2 regions of the Actinomadura formosensis genome follow, and region 1 is predicted to be linked to the other one. Evidence: riboswitches for the same ligand, from Rfam matches in the RefSeq annotation. Region 1 holds a riboswitch; the other holds the start of a gene.

Region 1 (3,400 bases):
CTCGACCGGCACCAACATGTGGGGCGCGGCCGAGCTGATCGCGCAGATGCGGGCGCGCGGCGAGCGCGGCAGCGTCGTCACGCTGATCTGCGACGGCGCCGAACGCTACGCGGGCACCTACGGGTCGGACGCCTGGCTCGCGGAGCAGGGCCTCGACATCGCGCCCTGCCTGGCCGCGCTGGACGGCTTCCTGAAGACCGGCGAGATGCCCGCTATCCAGTGAACTTCACCGGGTTGACGAGGTCGGCGTAGATCAGCAGGCCGCCCATCACGATCAGCACGATGGCCATCACGTACGTCACCGGCAGCGCCTTGGCGACGTCCACATAACCGGGGTCGGGCCGGCGGAAGATCCTGGCGAACGCCTTCTTGACCGCCTCCAGCAGCGCGCCGGCGATGTGGCCGCCGTCCAGCGGCAGCAGCGGCACGAGGTTGAACAGCCCGACCGCGAGGTTCAGCGAGCCGAGCAGCATCACGAAGAACGAGACCTTCTCGGTGCCGCTGAGCTTCTCGGACGCGGCCACGTCGCCGCCGATGCGGGACACGCCCACGACGCCGATGGGCCCGTTCGGGTCGCGCTCCTCGTCGCTGAACGCCGCGTTCCAGACGCCGACCATCTTCTGCGGCATCCGCAGCAGCGCACCCGCGGTGCGCGCGGTCATATCGCCCATCGTGCTCGCGACCGCGCCGGGCCCCTGCCGCTCGATCGCGCTGGCGGGGGTGATGCCGAGGAACCCGACGTTGACGATCTTCTTCTCGTCCTTGAGGTCGTACATCTGGTTGCGGGTGATCGGGACGGTCAGCCGCACGTCCCGCCCGTCGCGCCGGACGGTCATCGGGACGGTCTTGCCGCCGTCCCTGCGGATCAGCTCCTGCAACTGCGCGTAGTCGTCGATCTTCTTGCCGTCGAACGAGACGATCCGGTCGCCCGCCTTCAGCCCCGCCTTCGCGGCGGGCGTCGGCGTGGCGTTCGCCGGGCAGTCCTTCACCTGCGACTGGCTCGCGGGCACCATGCAGGCGAGGACCTCGTGGATCACCGGCTGCGGCTGCTTCGTGCCGATCCCCATCAGCAGGATCGCGAAGAACATCACCGAGAGCAGCAGGTTCATCGCGGGCCCGCCGAACATGATGAGCAGCTTCTGCCACCACTTCTTGGCGTAGAACACGCGGTCCTCGTCGCCGGGCCGGACCTCCTCCAGCGCGGCGCCGCGCGCCGACTCGATGAGCCCCTGCCACGGGCCCGTGCTGACCCGCCGGACCTGGCCCGGGGCGTCGCCCCTGCGCGGCGGCAGCATCCCGATCATGCGGATGTAGCCGCCGAGCGGGATCCACTTGACCCCGTACTCGGTCTCGCCCTTGCGCTTGGACCACATCGTCGGGCCGAACCCGACCATGAACTGGGTCGTCCGCACCTTGAAGAGCTTGGCGAACGAGAAGTGCCCGAGCTCGTGCAGGGCGATGGACACCAGCAGGCCGAAGAACAGGATCAGCATTCCTGCCAGATAGACCATGCGGCTTGCCCCTCAGCTCGTGCTCCCGCCCACCGCGGGTGATCTCCAGCAACCAACTCAGGGTACGTGATCTGCTCCGCTTCGGTTGCCCAAGATCGGCATCGCCGCTCCGCAAACCCGGGCCGACCGTGGGTGGTCGCACGGCATGGCCGCTGCTAGATTGACGTCCAGCCGACGATCCCGTGCGGGAGAGTCCCTCGTAGCCGGCGAGGGACGCCGAAGGAGCAAACCCTCCCCGGAACCTCTCAGGCCCACGGACCGCACGGACTAGGCGACCTCTGGAAAGCGGGGACCCCGTTCCCCCGCCGAAGGTGAAAGCCCGCCGCCCGGCGGCGGGTGAAGCTCTCAGGCGCCGATGACAGAGGGGGAGGCACCGACACGCCCGGTGCGCGAGTGGGACGATGGACCACGCGTGCCCGTGACGAAGGAGCCGAACCCATGCCCGCCGATCCGACCGCGAAAAACGCGAAGCAGACGCCGCTGCACGACGTCCACCAGGACCTCGGCGCGAACCTCGTCGACTTCGCCGGCTACCTGATGCCGCTGCGCTACAAGAGCGAGACCGCCGAGCACGAGGCCGTCCGTACCGGCGCCGGGCTGTTCGACCTCTCGCACATGGGGGAGATCTTCCTCTCCGGGCCGGCCGCGGGCGCCGCGCTCGACTTCGCGCTGGTCGGCAACCTGTCGCCGATGCCGGTCGGCAAGGCCCGCTACACGATGATCTGCGCGCCGGACGGCGGCGTCCTCGACGACCTGATCGTCTACCGGCTGGAAGACGAGACGTGGATGGTGGTCGCGAACGCGGCGAACGCGGCCGTCGTCCGGGACGCGCTGATCGACCGGGCCGCGGGCTTTGACGCCGAAGTCGAGGACCGTTCCGACGCGTACGCGCTGATCGCCCTGCAGGGCCCGCGTGCGCAGGAGATCCTCGAAGGGTTCACCGACGCGCCGGTGGCGGGCCTCAAGTACTACGCGATCCTCGCCGGGCGGGTCGCCGGCCTGGACGCGCTGATCGCCCGCACCGGCTACACGGGCGAGGACGGCTTCGAAGTGTTCGTGGCCGCCTCCGACGCCGTCGCGCTGTGGCGGGCGTTCGCCGGGGTGGAGGGGGTCGTCCCGGCGGGGCTCGCGGCGCGCGACTCGCTGCGCCTCGAAGCGGGTATGCCGCTGTACGGCAACGAGCTGACCGCCGAGACGTCGCCGTTCGAGGCGGGCCTCGGCCGGGTCGTGAAGCTGGACAAGGCGGTCGATTTCGTGGGTAAGGCCGCTCTGGCGGAGCGGGCGAAGACCCCACCGGGCCGTAGGCTCGTGGGACTGGTCGCGCGGGGGCGTCGCGCGCCCCGCAAGGGGTACCAGGTCGTCACGTCCGGCGGCACGCCGTGCGGGGTCGTGACGAGCGGCGCGCCTTCGCCCACACTGGGCAAGCCGATCGCCATGGCGTACCTCGACAGCGGCGTTGAGGGGACGGACCTGGCCGTGGACGTCCGCGGCCGCCCCGAGCCGGTGGACGTGGTCGACCTGCCGTTCTACAAGCGTTCCTGAAAGAGAGAAGAGATCGTGAGCGTTCCGGAGCAGCTCCGCTACAGCGAAGAGCACGAGTGGGTGTCCGGCCTCGGCGGCGAGGACGGCATCGTCACCGTCGGCATCACGGCGCACGCCGCCGACGCCCTCGGGGAGATCGTCTACATCGAGCTGCAGCCGTCCGAGGGCGACACCGTCGAGGCGGGCGAGCCCTGCGGCGAGGTCGAGTCGACCAAGTCGGTCAGCGACCTGTACTCCCCCGTCAGCGGCGAGATCACCGCGATCAACAGCGCCGTGGTGGACGAGCCGAAGGTCATCAACGACGACCCCTACGGGGAGGGCTGGATCTTCAAGGTCCGGATCTCCGA
Region 2 (3,400 bases), 2.2 Mb from region 1:
CGGTGGCGTTCAGCTTCATCGTGCAGGAGCCGAGCGGGATCATCGACCGGTCGAGCGCGATGTCCTTGTCCTGGAGGCGGCGCAGGTAGCGCAGCATCGCGGTCTCGGAGCGGTGCGCGTGGAACACCGGGTGGGTGAGGTACGGGCTCTCGCGGCGCAGCGCGCCCGGGATCGCCTCGGCGGCGTCGCCGGCGGGGGCGACGCCGAACGCCTCCAGGACGGCGGTGACGTGCTCGGGCAGCGTGGTCTCGTCGCAGGCGACGCCGACCCGGTCGGGGCCGTCCTGGCGCAGGTTGATCCCGTGTTCGCGGGCCGCGGCGACGACCTCGGCGGCCCGGCCGGGCACGCGGGCGAGGACGGTGTCGAAGAACGCGCCGTGCACGACCTCGACACCGCCGGCGCGCAGGCCCGCGGCGATCTCGGCGGCCCGGCGGTGCGTCCGCTGCGCGATCGCGGCGAGCCCCTCGGGGCCGTGGTAGACCGCGTACATGCTCGCCATGACGGCGAGGAGCACCTGGGCGGTGCAGATGTTGCTGGTGGCCTTCTCGCGGCGGATGTGCTGCTCGCGGGTCTGCAGCGCAAGCCGGTAGGCGGTGGCACCGTCCGCGTCGACGGACACGCCGACGAGCCGTCCGGGAAGCTGCCGCTGGATGCCCTCGCCGACCGCCATGTAGCCGGCGTGCGGGCCGCCGAACCCGTACGGGACGCCGAACCGCTGCGCGGACCCCACGGCGATGTCGGCGCCGGACTCGCCCGGCGGGCGCAGCAGCGTCAGCGCGAGCAGGTCGGCGGCCACGACCGCCTTGGCGCCGCGCTCGTGCGCCTGCGCGATCACCGGCTCCAGGTCGCGGACGGCCCCGGACGCGCCCGGGTACTGCAGCAGCACGCCGAAGAAGTCGCCGTCCGGCAGCCCGCCGGACAGGTCGGCGGTGACGACCTCGATGCCGAGCGGGACGGCACGGGTCCGGATGACCTCGATCGTCTGCGGGAGCGCGTCGGCGTCGACCAGGAACGCCCCCGGCTCCCTGCGCTTGGAGACGCGGTGCGCGAGAGCCATGGCCTCGGCGGCGGCGGTCCCCTCGTCCAGCATGGACGCGTTCGCGACGGGCAGCCCGGTCAGGTCGGCGATCACCGTCTGGAAGTTCAGCAGCGCCTCGAGCCGGCCCTGCGAGATCTCCGGCTGGTAGGGCGTGTAGGCGGTGTACCAGCCGGGATTCTCCAGCACGTTCCGCATGATCACGCCGGGAGTGATCGTCCCGTGGTAGCCGAGCCCGATCATGGACGTGAGGACGGTGTTGCGGGACGCGAGCTCGCGGAGCCGGTCCAGCGCGGCGGCCTCGCTCAGCGCGGGCGGCAGGTCCAGCGGGCGCGCGGTCCGGATCGCGGCCGGAACCGCGGCGTCGATCAGCGCCTCGGCACCGGAGTAGCCGATGGCGGCCAGCATCCGGGCGTGCTCGTCCGGGGAGGGGCCGATGTGCCGGTCGGCGAACACGGTGCGCGGATGCTGCGGCGAAGCCACGGGGGCGAAGAACTGGGCGGTCATGGAGAGCCTCCTGGCTGCTGCGGTCGCTCAGGGCCACCGCCGGCGCGGGCCGGCGGCCGGGTCTCCCCCTCTGTCATCGGCACCTGAGAGCTTCCCCCGCGCGGCGGGATTTCCCCTTCGGTGAGCCGCCCCTCCCCGGGTGCGGGGATCGGCGCCTGCTTTCCAGAGGTGCCTCGCCCGAGCGGTCCTTTTGCCTGAGAGGTTCCGGGGAGGTTGCCCCTTCGGCGTCCCACGGTGGCAGCGTGGGATCTCTCCCGCACAGGGTCGACGGCATGTCCTGGATAAACCCTACCCAAAGACGGGTCCGGGCGGTCGTTCCGACCCCCATCGACCAGGGGGCCGCCGCCACGGCGCGGGGGCGGTACCGGCCGGTAGGATGTGCTCACTCACCTGGGACAAGGCGGACCTCGGGCCACGGGGCGGAGATGGGGCTGCGAGGTGCACGCGCGACCGGCCGGATGCCGGCCCGGCACTCGACGGCGCCCCGCCGGTTCTGGGACGCTGATCACGATGACGGATGGTCAGGGCGGCGGTACGGCGTGACGCGAACCCACGACGGCACGGTGCGCCCGCGGCAGGGCGTGCCCGCCGGTGTGCCCGTCGACGAGCCCGCCCAGCCGGACCGGATCCGCCGGCCTTCCGACGCGATCAGGTTCGCGGCGTCGGTGGCGGGGCTGGCGGTGGTGATGCTGCTGGTGTCGATCGCGCAGCAGACCACGCACGGCCTGCAGACCGACATCGCGGAGGGCACCGCGCACGCGCCCCGCCTGCTGCTGACGCTGGCGACGCTGGTGTCCAGCTTCGGGGTGCTGGCCGTGCCGATCGCGTTCGCGATCGAGCGGCTGTTCAACAAGGACGGAACCCGCGTCGCGATCGCGCTGCTGGCCGCCGGGATCGCGTCCGGCATCACGATCGGGCTGGACGACCTGGTGGTGCGGGCGGCGCCCGGCGGGGTGCTGGACTCGCTGATCTGGGGCGGCACCGCGACCGCGCCCGTGCACACCGACATCGCCCCGGTGATCGCGTTCGTCACCGCGGTCGGCATGGCGGGACGCGCCCGCTGGCAGGCCGCGACCTGGACCATGATCGGGCTGGCGGCGCTGACGGGGCTGACCGCGTCCTACGCGTCCGTCGCCGCGCTGGCGGCCACCTACCTGCTGGGACGCGCCATCGGCCACGGCACCCTGTACGCCGTCGGCACCCCGAACCCGCGGCCGCCGGGGACGGCGGTCGTCGCGGCGCTGGAACGGCTCGGGCTGCGGCCGCAACGGGGCGCCCGGCTGGACGAGCCCGCCGACGACACCGAGGACGGCCGCCGCTACGGCGTCGTCCTCGCCCACTGCCCCGGCAACGGGTACGGTGCCCGGATTCCCGCCGGCCGGGGCGTCCACGGCGACTGGGACCTGGAGGTCCGCGTCCTGGACCGCGACCAGCAGACCGCGGGGCTGCTGTACCGGATCTGGCGGCTGCTGCGGCTGCGCGCCGCGACGACCGGGCGGACGCTGCGGTCGCTGCGCCGCTCCCTGGAGCAGGAATCGCTGATGGGGTACGCGGTGGACGCGGCGGGCGCCCGGACACCGCACCTGGCCGGGACGTGCGAGGTCGGCACGGAGGCGGCGCTGCTGGCCTACGAGCACGTGCCGGGGCGGCGGCTCGGCGACGTCCCCGACGCCGAGATCACCGACGCGCTGCTGACCGACATCTGGCGGCAGTTCCGGTCGCTGCAGGCGGGGCGGCTCGCGCACCGGCGGCTGCAGGACGGCGCGATCCTCGTCGGTGAGGACGGTCTCGCCTACATCACCGACCTGCGGTCCGGGGAGACCGCGGCGGGCGATCTGGCGCTGCGGCTCGACCTGG

What was found. Region 1 has a riboswitch for glycine ahead of gcvT (glycine cleavage system aminomethyltransferase GcvT). Riboswitches for the same ligand answer to the same signal wherever they lie in the genome.
Region 2: it holds a riboswitch for glycine, as region 1 does, so the genes downstream of both, gcvP (aminomethyl-transferring glycine dehydrogenase) here and gcvT (glycine cleavage system aminomethyltransferase GcvT) in region 1, are expected to answer to the same signal.

The regions. Positions count from the first base shown of each region.
Region 1 is NZ_CP192011.1:5,713,333-5,716,732, forward strand. It holds gene ACQP1N_RS26820 (PLP-dependent cysteine synthase family protein) at 1-223, shown strand, start outside; gene ACQP1N_RS26825 (M50 family metallopeptidase) at 213-1,511, opposite strand; glycine riboswitch at 1,687-1,782, shown strand; gene gcvT (glycine cleavage system aminomethyltransferase GcvT) at 1,950-3,053, shown strand; gene gcvH (glycine cleavage system protein GcvH) at 3,069-3,400, shown strand, end outside.
Region 2 is NZ_CP192011.1:3,548,687-3,552,086, reverse strand. It holds gene gcvP (aminomethyl-transferring glycine dehydrogenase) at 1-1,543, opposite strand, end outside; glycine riboswitch at 1,604-1,715, opposite strand; glycine riboswitch at 1,716-1,810, opposite strand; gene ACQP1N_RS16705 (lysylphosphatidylglycerol synthase transmembrane domain-containing protein) at 2,083-3,400, shown strand, end outside.